One region of the Streptomyces sp. NPDC086549 genome, then DNA from elsewhere that is predicted to be linked to it. Evidence: riboswitches for the same ligand, from Rfam matches in the RefSeq annotation. Region 1 holds a riboswitch; each other region holds the start of a gene.
The links. Region 1 has a riboswitch for S-adenosylmethionine ahead of thrC (threonine synthase). Riboswitches for the same ligand answer to the same signal wherever they lie in the genome.

Region 1 (3,266 bases):
GTACAGCATGTGGTGGACGAACCAGAGCACGGAGTTGGCGACGCCGTTGTACGCGTCGGAGAAGACCGTCGCGTCGATGTCCAGCATCCGCACCTGCTGGCCGCCGGTCGCGTCCACGGACAGCCGGCGGCCGCCGTGCGAGCGGCGCACGGCCTCCCGGTCGGCGTCGCTCAGCGCGGCGCACACCCACACCGCGTCCGTGTGCGGCCCGATGGCCGACAGCCCCGAGACCAGCCCGCCGCCGCCCCGCTTGGCGTGCAGCGCACCGTCCTCAAGGACCTCGTACGAAACCGGGCCGCGATTGGACGCGACCAGCACCTCAGCGCCGTGCGTGGAAGCCATACGCCTCAACTTAGCCCGGCCCGGAAACGCTCAAACGTACGTTCCACCGTGCGAGGGGGCCGTATACAGCCGTTCTCCAGCCGATCAAGGCCATTCCGCCCGATCAGGCCACTCTGCGCGAGGCGTACTCCGCGATCTCCGCCATCGGCGGCCGCTCCTCCGCGTCCACCGAGTAGGTGCGTGGCTCGAAGCCGTCGTCGCCCCGCTCGAACTGGGTGAGGGAGGGACGGATGAGGTGACCGCGGGCCAGGCGAAGCTGCGCGGTGCGGTAGATCGCCGCCGCCATCCGGCCCAGCGCCTGCCCGTCCTGGTGCCGGTGCTTGCGCACGCCCACGTCGACCTGGGCGAGGGCGTCCAGGCCCACCAGGTGCAGGGCGTCGACCAGCATGCCCAGCTCCACGCCGTAGCCGACGGGGAACGGGAGCTGTTCGAGCAGCGAGCGGCGGGCTGCGTACTCGCCGCCGAGCGGCTGCACGAATCCGGCCAGTTGCGGCCAGTGCATGTTCAGCAGGGGGCGGGCCATCAGCTCGGTGACCCGGCCGCCCTGGCCCGCTGTCTTGCCGGAGGCGAGCGAATTCAGCTCAGTGCCCAGCGGGCGGTCGTACATGGCCTTGACCAGATCGACCTCGGGGTCGGTGAGCAGCGGGCCGACGATCCCGGAGACGAAGTCGGAGGAGAACTCCCTCAGATCGGCGTCGATGAAGCAGACGATGTCCCCGCTCGTGACCAGCAGGGAGCGCCACAGGACTTCCCCCTTGCCGGGGACGGCCGGGATGCGCGGCAGGATGTCGTCGCGGTGGACGACCCGGGCGCCCGCGGCGGCGGCCACCGCGGAGGTGCGGTCGGTGGACCCGGAGTCGACGACGACGATCTCGTCGACGAGCGGAACCTGTCGCATGAGGTCGTGGCGGATCACGGTGACGATGTCGCCGACCGTCTCCTCCTCGTTGAGCGCGGGCAGGACGACGGAGACCGACTGCGCCGTCCGCTGCTTGGCGGCGAGGATCTTGTGGAGGGGGCGATCGGTCACGGACCAGGAGTGGGTGGCCAGCCAGCGCTCGACTTCTTCCAGCACAGTCAGCGGCTCCTCACGTGTCTCGCGGTACGGACGACTATCTCAACTGTCCTGGCCTTCGGTTACAGTCTTGAACAACGCCGATGACCATCGCATGTCGAGGGCCAAGGGCGTCGACAACCGAATACAGCTCATCCAGAGGGGCAGAGGGACACGGCCCGATGAAGCCCCGGCAACCCTCCAGTCGGTACTCCTGACCTGTGCAGCGAGGCTCCCGGCTAGGGAAGGTGCCAAATCCGTCTCACGGCGAGATGCGTCGTGAGGAAGATGAGGAGAAAGGGCCTCGCCTCTCATGGCTGTGCAGACCGTTGCCACCACCACCGATTCCACCGTCGACCTCGGCCCAGCCGCTGCGCTGAGCTGCCGGGAATGCGGTCACCGGGTACCCCTCGGACCGGTGTTCGCCTGCGAGGAGTGTTTCGGCCCGCTGGAGATCGCGTACGACTTCTCGGCCTACGACACCGAGGAACTGCGCCGGCGCATCGAAGCGGGACCCGCGAACATCTGGCGCTACGCGCCGCTGCTGCCCGTCCCCGCGGACGTGGCCGAAAAGCCGAACATCAACCCCGGCTGGACCAAGCTCGTCAAGGCCGACAACCTGGCGCGCGAGCTGGGTGTGACCGGTGGTCTCTACGTGAAGGACGACTCCGGCAACCCGACGCACTCCTTCAAGGACCGCGTCGTCGCCCAGGCCCTGGAGGCCGCCCGCGCCTTCGGCTTCACCACCCTGTCCTGCTCCTCCACGGGCAACCTCGCAGGCGCCGTCGGCGCCGCGGCCGCCCGCGCCGGCCTGCGCTCCTGCGTGTTCATCCCGCACGACCTGGAGCAGGGCAAGGTCGTCATGGCCGCGGTCTACGGCGGCGAGCTCGTCGGTATCGAGGGCAACTACGACGACGTGAACCGCTTCTGCTCCGAGCTGATCGGCGACCCGGCCGGCGAGGGCTGGGGCTTCGTCAACGTCAACCTGCGGCCGTACTACGCGGAGGGGTCGAAGACCCTGGCGTACGAGATCTGCGAGCAGCTCGGCTGGCGGCTCCCGGACCAGATCGTCGTCCCGATCGCCTCCGGATCGCAGCTCACGAAGATCGACAAGGGTCTGCAGGAGCTGATCAAGCTGGGGCTCGTCGAGGACCGGCCGTACAAGATCTTCGGCGCCCAGGCCGAGGGCTGCTCCCCGGTGTCCGTCGCCTTCAAGGCCGGCCACGACGTCGTCCGTCCGCAGAAGCCGAACACCATCGCCAAGTCCCTCGCCATCGGCAACCCGGCCGACGGCCCGTACGTCCTCGACATCGCGCGCCGCACGGGCGGCGCGGTGGAGGACGTGACGGACGAGCAGGTCGTGGACGCCATCAAGCTGCTGGCCCGCACCGAGGGCATCTTCGCGGAGACCGCGGGCGGTGTGACGGTGGGCGTGACGCAGAAGCTCATCAAGGACGGGGTCCTCGACCCGACCAAGACCACCGTCGTCCTGAACACGGGTGACGGCCTCAAGACCCTCGACGCGGTGGCCGGCACCGGCCTGACCGCGACCATCCGCCCGAACCTGGACTCCTTCCGAGAGGCTGGCCTCGCATGAGCGTGACCGTCCGCATCCCCACCATCCTGCGCACCTACACGGGCGGCAAAGCCGAGGTGACGGCCGAGGGCGCGACCCTCGCCGAGGTCATCGAGGACCTGGAGAAGAACCACACCGGGATCGCCGCCCGGGTCCTCGACGACCAGGGCAAGCTGCGCCGCTTCGTCAACGTGTACGTCAACGACGACGACGTCCGCTTCGAGCAGGGACTGGAGACGGCGACCCCCGAAGGCGCGGGCGTCTCCATCATTCCCGCGGTCGCGGGCGGCTGAT
Region 2 (3,266 bases), on a different contig from region 1:
TGGAGGCCGTCGGTCACCGGGACCGCGGTCCGCCCGTCACCAGCCCGGTGTCCCAGTCGTGGACGCCCCCTTGACGTGGCGCGGAGGCCGATCGACACTCCAGATGGGAATCCTAGTGAATGGATAGGGAAACATGGGGCGCCTTGACACGGTCACCGGCAGAGTGAGCCGTACCCCGGGGCCGTCGCCTCTTCTGACCTCCCGTCGTCACATCGACCTGCTGCGTGTCTGCAGCGCACGATCAGCCTCCTGAGCCGATCCGGCCGCCGGGCCCTGTCGTCGGCCCGGCGCCCATCCACCGACGAACGCTTCCGCCGCGCGTACGTCCGCGCGCCCGTATCCCGGGGAGACGCATGTCCATCACTCCGCTCGCCGCCGTTCCCTCCACCCGCCGGCCCGCCCCCGCCTTCCGGGGCAGAGTCGGCCGGGGTGCCCGCAGCGGCCACTACGCCGTGCCGCGCCGCTACCGCCTCCATCTGTCCACCGCCTGTCCGGACGGCCTGCGCCTCGCCGTCGGCCACAGCCTCCTCGCCCTCGACGACATCTGTCCCGTGACCTTCCTGCCCGCCGTCCCCGACTGCCCCGGCGGCGGCCACTGCGCACTGCGTCCGCTGTACGAGGCCAGCGCGCACCGGTACACCGGACCGGCCCTCGCGCCGGTGCTCAGCGACGACTGGTCCGGACGGATCGTCAGCACCCACACCCCGGACATCCTGCGCGACCTGGACCGCTGCTTCGGCGACGACCGCACCACGCTCCACCCGTGCGGAGCGCAGGCGGAGATCGAGGCCGTCGGGCGGCTGTGTGCGGAGGGCGTCGAGGAGGCCGGGCAGTGCGCCGGACGGGCCGACGCCGACCCGGCGGAGCGCGCCGCCGCGCTCGACGTGCTGCTCGGCACCCTGGGTGAGCTGGAGCGGCGGCTGGCCGGACAGGAGTACCTCGTCGACGGCCGACTCACCGCGGCCGACGTCGAGTTGTGGGTGAGTCTGGTCCAGCTCGACACCGTGCACCGCCACCATCTGGACGCCTCCGCCGTGCACCGCATCGCCGGCCACCCGGCGCTGTGGGCGTACGCCCGGCGCCTGGCCGCGCACCCGGCCTTCGGCGCCCACCTCGACCTCGACGGCATCGCCCGCCGCCATCACGCCCGTTGCCAGGGCCTGGAGGCGGCCGGAGCCGCCGTCCAGATCCTGGACTGGGCCGGCCACGCGGCGGACGCCCCGGGATGTCTGCGCAGGTGAGAGCGGGTTGATCCGTTCCATCAAGTGGACACATGTTGACATTCGTTCGGGTGACTGCGTTACTTACGCCCAGAACGGTCATGAGCGTCAGCGACAAGCCCTGGCTTGCTGACCGGCAACCCTCGCACCGCGGTGGGGTGCCCCAGGTGACGACCGGACCGGATGACGTTTCGGTAAGCGCGAAGGCCCAACCGGGCCCGAACAGTGACAGGTGACGCCATGTACGCAGCTCCCAGGACGGCCGCGAGCCGTCCGCAGGGTTGCGTACCGGCGTACGCGAACCTCCTTGTCGCCAACCGCGCCGTCGATCTGCTCCGGGTCAACAGCGCACTGTGTACCGCATCGGGCCGTGCCCGCTGTCGGGGCTGACGCCACCTCCCAGCCCCCGCGTTCCTGACGAACACCGCCCGAGCGGTGTGCCGTTGTCCGCCCAGCCCCCGTCCCGTGCGTCTCCGTCGTACCGCTTCATGCCGCTTCGTGCCGTAGTGCCGCCGTAGTGGTCCGCGTACGACTCGCCACGGTCCGGGATTCCGACTCCGCCGGAGCCCGTCATGAGTGAACCACCAGGCGCCGTCGTGTCCCTCGTCGAGGAGGCACCACCCGCCGACACCCCGTCAAGAACCCTGACAGCACAGCGAGTTCAGCCGCTGCGCCGCCCCGGCCGGTGGATCGTCACCGCCGTCGTGCTGGTGCTCGTCGCGCAGATCGCCCACGGCCTGGTCACCAACCCCTTCTACCAGTGGGACCGCTTCCGCTACTGGTTCCTGCGCCCCACCGTCCTCGACGGTCTGGTCATCACTCTCGAAGTCGCCGCGCTCAGCGCGGTCCTCGGCCTCCTCGGCGGCATCCTGCTCGCCCTCGGACGCCTCTCCGGCAGCCCGGTGCTGCGCGCCGTGAGCTGGGTGTACACCTGGCTCTTCCGCTCCGTGCCGCTGATCGTCGTCCTGATCTTCCTCTACAACTTCAGCGCCCTGTACAAGACGGTGAGCCTGGGCATACCGTTCGGACCCGCCTTCGTCACCTTCGACGAGTCCAGGCTGGCCACCGACCTGACCGTCGCCGTGATCGGCCTCAGCCTCAACGAGGCGGCCTACGCGGCGGAGGTCGTCCGCGGTGGCATCCTCTCCGTCGACCAGGGCCAGCACGAGGCGGCGGCGGCCCTCGGCCTGCCCAAGCGCTACCAGTTCACCCGGATCGTCTTCCCGCAGGCTCTCAGATCCATCACCCCGAACTACGTCAACCAGCTCATCGGTCTGATCAAGAGCACCTCCCTGGTGTTCTACGTGTCGCTGCTCGACCTGTTCGGCACGGTGCAGAGCATGGGCAGCACCTACCCCGGCGACATCGTGCCGCTGCTGCTGGTCGCCACCGTCTGGTACCTGCTCCTCACCAGCGCCGTGTCCGTCGTCCAGTTCTACGTCGAGCGGTACTTCGCCCGGGGCGCCACCCGCACCCTGCCGCCGACACCGTTGCAGAAGGCGCGGGCCGCACTCACCGAGCTGCGGGCCCGGCTGCGCCGGGAGGCCGCCGTATGACCAGCACCAAGACCCTTGAGCCGGCCCCCGCCGCCCTCGAAGTGCACGACGTCCACAAGTGGTACGGCACCCACCGCGTCCTCGACGGCATCGACCTGACCGTGCGCCCCGGCGAGGTCACCGTCGTCCTCGGCCCCTCCGGCTCCGGCAAGTCCACGCTGCTGCGGGTGATCAACCACCTGGAGAAGCCCGAGATCGGCTACGTGAGTGTCGGCGGCGAGCTGATCGGTGTGAAGCGCACCGGCGAGCGCCTCAAGGAGCTCAGCGAGCGCGCCATCCTGGCGCAGCGCAGCCGGATCGGCTTCGTCTTCCAGAACTTCAACCTCTTCCCGCACCTCACCGTCCTCGACAACGTGGCCGCGGCCCCGGTCGCCACCGGCAGGCTGACCAAGTCCGAGGCGCAGGAGCTGGCCCGCGAACTCCTCGGCCGGGTGGGCCTCGGCGAACGGATCGGCGCCTACCCGCGGCAGCTGTCCGGCGGCCAGCAGCA
Region 3 (3,266 bases), on a different contig from region 1:
GCCCGTGTCACCAGTCTCCTCCCCTTCCTGTTCTTCCTCCCCCTGCGCTTCCCCGCCTGGGTCGTCCTGCCCTTCTGGGCGGCCCTGCAGTGGCTGGCGGCGAGCCACGCCTCCCAGGGGCCGGGGGTGGCCTACCTCGCCCACCTGGTCGGCTTCTCGCTGGGCTTCCTCTTCGCGTGGGTGCGGTTCGGGCGGACGACTGCCGTGTCCTCCCGGGGGACAGCCTCCGGACCCCCGGCAGAACGACCGGGCCGGCTGGACCGCGAGTAGGGTGAGAGCCCAGCGACGGGCCCCGAGGGAGAGAACCAGCCGTGATCACCGCGATCGTGCTCATCAAGACCAGCGTGGACCGGATCCCCGAGATCGCGGAGCAGATCGCTTCGCTGGATTCGGTGAGCGAGGTCTTTTCCGTCACCGGTACGTACGACCTGATCGCCATGGTGAGGGTCAGGGAGCACGAGAATCTGGCGGACGTCATCCCGGGGCGGATCAGCAAGATCGCCGGCGTGGAGGCGACGGACACGCACGTGGCCTTCCGCACGTACTCGCAGCACGACCTCGAGGCGGCGTTCTCGATCGGGCTGGACAACTGAGGCTGACGTTGTACGTCCACGCGGTGGAGCCGTTCGCCGCACGCACCGCGTAGACACTTCCCTGTCCCGTACCGGGCGGTGCCGTACGGCGGTCAGACCGCCGGGACGCAGCGCCCGTCCTCGGTGCGGTACTGCCACTTGGCGCCGTCCAGGACCAGTTCCTTCACGGCGTTCACGAACCGCTCGACGTGCTCGTCCGGCGTGCCCGCGCCGAAGCTGACGCGGACGGCGTTGAGGGACTTCTCGCCGGGCGCGGCCTCCGGGGCACCGCACTCGCCCTGGGACTGCGGGTCGCTGCCCAGCAGGGTGCGGACGAGGGGGTGGGCGCAGAACAGGCCGTCGCGGACGCCGATGCCGTACTCGGCGGACAGGGCGGCCGCGAAGTGGGAGCTGTTCCAGCCCTCGACGACGAAGGAGATCACGCCGACGCGCGGGGCGTCGTCGCCGAAGAGGGAGAGCACCCTGGCCTCGGGGACCTCGGCGAGCCCGGCCCGGACCGTGTCGATCAGGTACTGCTCGCGGGCGACCAGGGTCTCGAAGCCCGCCTCCGTGAGCGCCTTGCACGCGGAGGCGATGGAGTAGGCGCCGATGACGTTCGGGGAGCCGGCCTCGTGGCGGGCGGCGCCGTCGTGCCACTCCACGGCCACTCCCCCGTCCTCGCGCCGCGTGACCGTGCGGCTGGCGCCGCCGCCCGCGAGGTACGGCTCGGCCGCGCGCAGCCAGTCGGCGCGGCCGGCCAGCACGCCCGAGCCGAACGGGGCGTACAGCTTGTGCCCGGAGAAGGCGACCCAGTCGACGTCGAGGTCCTTCAGGGACACCGGGTGGTGCGGGGCCAGCTGGGCGGCGTCCAGCACGATCCGGGCGCCGTGCGCATGCGCGGCGGCGGCCAGTTCGCGTACGGGCCACAGCTCGCCGGTGACGTTCGAAGCGCCGGTGACGCAGACGAGGGCCGGGCCGTGAGGGTCTCGGTCGGCGAGGGCCCGCTCCAGGGTCTCGACGGCCTCCCGCGGGCTGCGCGGGGCGTCGAGGTAGCTGACCCGGGCGTCCTTCCAGGGCAGCAGGGAGGCGTGGTGCTCGGTCTCGAAGACGAAGACCTGGCAGTCGGCGGGGAGCGCGGCGGCGAGCAGGTTCAGCGAGTCGGTGGTGGACCGGGTGAAGATCACCTGATCGGCCGTGCGGCAGTCGAGGAACTCGGCGACCGTCTTCCGGGCGTTCTCGAAGAGGTCGGTGGAGAGCTGGGAGAGGTAGCCGGCACCGCGGTGGACGCTGCCGTAGTAGGGGGCGTACGCGGCCACGTCGTCCCAGACCCGCTGGAGTGCGGGCGCGCTGGCCGCGTAGTCGAGGGCGGCGTAGGCGACTTCGCCGCCCGTGACGAGCGGGACGGTGACGTCATGACCCAGAACGGGCAGCGGGGCACAAATGGTCCGGACGGCGGCAGCGGTGGAGACAGACATGGCGAACTCCCGTGAGAGGCAAGGCGGAACCACCACGCGAGCGCGCACGGCTCGGGCATCGAGCGCGCACGGCTCAAGCGCGGGGACGAGAAAAGGGGTACGCGGAGGCGGGGCTCTACGCCCTATCGCATTCGCTTGCTCACAGAAGGCTCCCTCGACGACCAGGACCCCTGGTGTGCGAGGGGTCCGCGCTTGCCGTGGACCTTGCTGCCCACGGCCTGGTCCTCACCCGGGGCACCCCGCCACGGACGGAGGGTTGCCGGACAGTCGGCCGGGGCCTCATGACTGTCACTCATGACCTGAAAAGGAACGTACGTGAAGTGATCGCGGTCCCGCAACCCGTGTCCGGATCGCGGGACCGCTGCTCGGGTTCCGTTACGCGTTGCTGGCCGCCACCCAGCGCTCCAGCACCCGCTTGGCCGCGCCGGAGTCGATGGACTCCGCGGCCTTGTCCATGCCGGCCCGGAGCTGCTCGGCCAGCGTCCCGGGGCCCGGGTCGAGGGCCACGAGGGCCGCCGCCGAGTTCAGGAGCACCGCGTCCCGCACGGGGCCCGTCTCGCCGTCGAGGAGCCGCAGTGCCACCGCCGCGTTGTACGACGGGTCCCCGCCCCGCAGCGCCTCGACCGGCACCAGTTCGATCCCGACGTCCCGCGGGTCGAAGCTCTCCTCGGTGACCTTGCCGTCCCGGACGACCCAGACGTGGGAGGTGGACGTCGTGGTCAGCTCGTCGAGGCCGTCGTCGCCGCGGAAGACCAGGGAGGAGTTGCCCCGGTCGGCGAGCACGCCGGCGATCATCGGCGCCATGCGCGGGTCGGCGACGCCCACCGCCTGGGACTTGACCTTCGCCGGGTTGGTCAGCGGGCCGAGGGCGTTGAAGACCGTCCGGATGCCCAACTGGCCGCGGGCGGCGGCGACATGGCGCAGTGCCGGGTGGAACTTCACCGCGAAGCAGAAGGTGATGCCCGCCTCCTCCGCGACCTCGGCCACCCGCCGGGGCGTGAGGTCGAGGTTGACGCCCAGCTTCTCCAGGACGTCCGAGGAGCCCGACGCGGACGAGGCCGCCCGGTTGCCGTGCTTGACGACCTTCGCTCCCGTGCCGGCCACCACGAGCGCCGACATCGTGGAGATGTTCACCGTCTTCGCGCCGTCGCCGCCCGTGCCGACGATGTCGACCGTGCGGCCCGACACCTCGATCGTGTTGGCGTGCTCGTACATCGCC

Region 2: it holds a riboswitch for S-adenosylmethionine, as region 1 does, so the genes downstream of both, ACIPSA_RS18205 (amino acid ABC transporter permease) here and thrC (threonine synthase) in region 1, are expected to answer to the same signal.
Region 3: it holds a riboswitch for S-adenosylmethionine, as region 1 does, so the genes downstream of both, ACIPSA_RS01710 (aminotransferase class V-fold PLP-dependent enzyme) here and thrC (threonine synthase) in region 1, are expected to answer to the same signal.

What each region holds. Positions count from the first base shown of each region.
Region 1 covers NZ_JBIVBS010000004.1:147,295-150,560, forward strand. Annotated here, with positions in the region: gene ACIPSA_RS15560 (trehalose-6-phosphate synthase) at 1-342, opposite strand, end outside; gene ACIPSA_RS15565 (glucosyl-3-phosphoglycerate synthase) at 446-1,417, opposite strand; SAM riboswitch class I at 1,546-1,691, shown strand; gene thrC (threonine synthase) at 1,710-2,993, shown strand; gene ACIPSA_RS15575 (ubiquitin-like small modifier protein 1) at 2,990-3,265, shown strand.
Region 2 covers NZ_JBIVBS010000005.1:51,081-54,346, forward strand. Annotated here, with positions in the region: gene ACIPSA_RS18200 (glutathione S-transferase C-terminal domain-containing protein) at 354-1,241, shown strand; SAM riboswitch class IV at 1,318-1,427, shown strand; gene ACIPSA_RS18205 (amino acid ABC transporter permease) at 1,793-2,776, shown strand; gene ACIPSA_RS18210 (amino acid ABC transporter ATP-binding protein) at 2,773-3,266, shown strand, end outside.
Region 3 covers NZ_JBIVBS010000001.1:367,786-371,051, forward strand. Annotated here, with positions in the region: gene ACIPSA_RS01700 (rhomboid family intramembrane serine protease) at 1-270, shown strand, start outside; gene ACIPSA_RS01705 (Lrp/AsnC family transcriptional regulator) at 312-593, shown strand; gene ACIPSA_RS01710 (aminotransferase class V-fold PLP-dependent enzyme) at 686-2,047, opposite strand; SAM riboswitch class IV at 2,231-2,347, opposite strand; gene trpD (anthranilate phosphoribosyltransferase) at 2,423-3,266, opposite strand, start outside.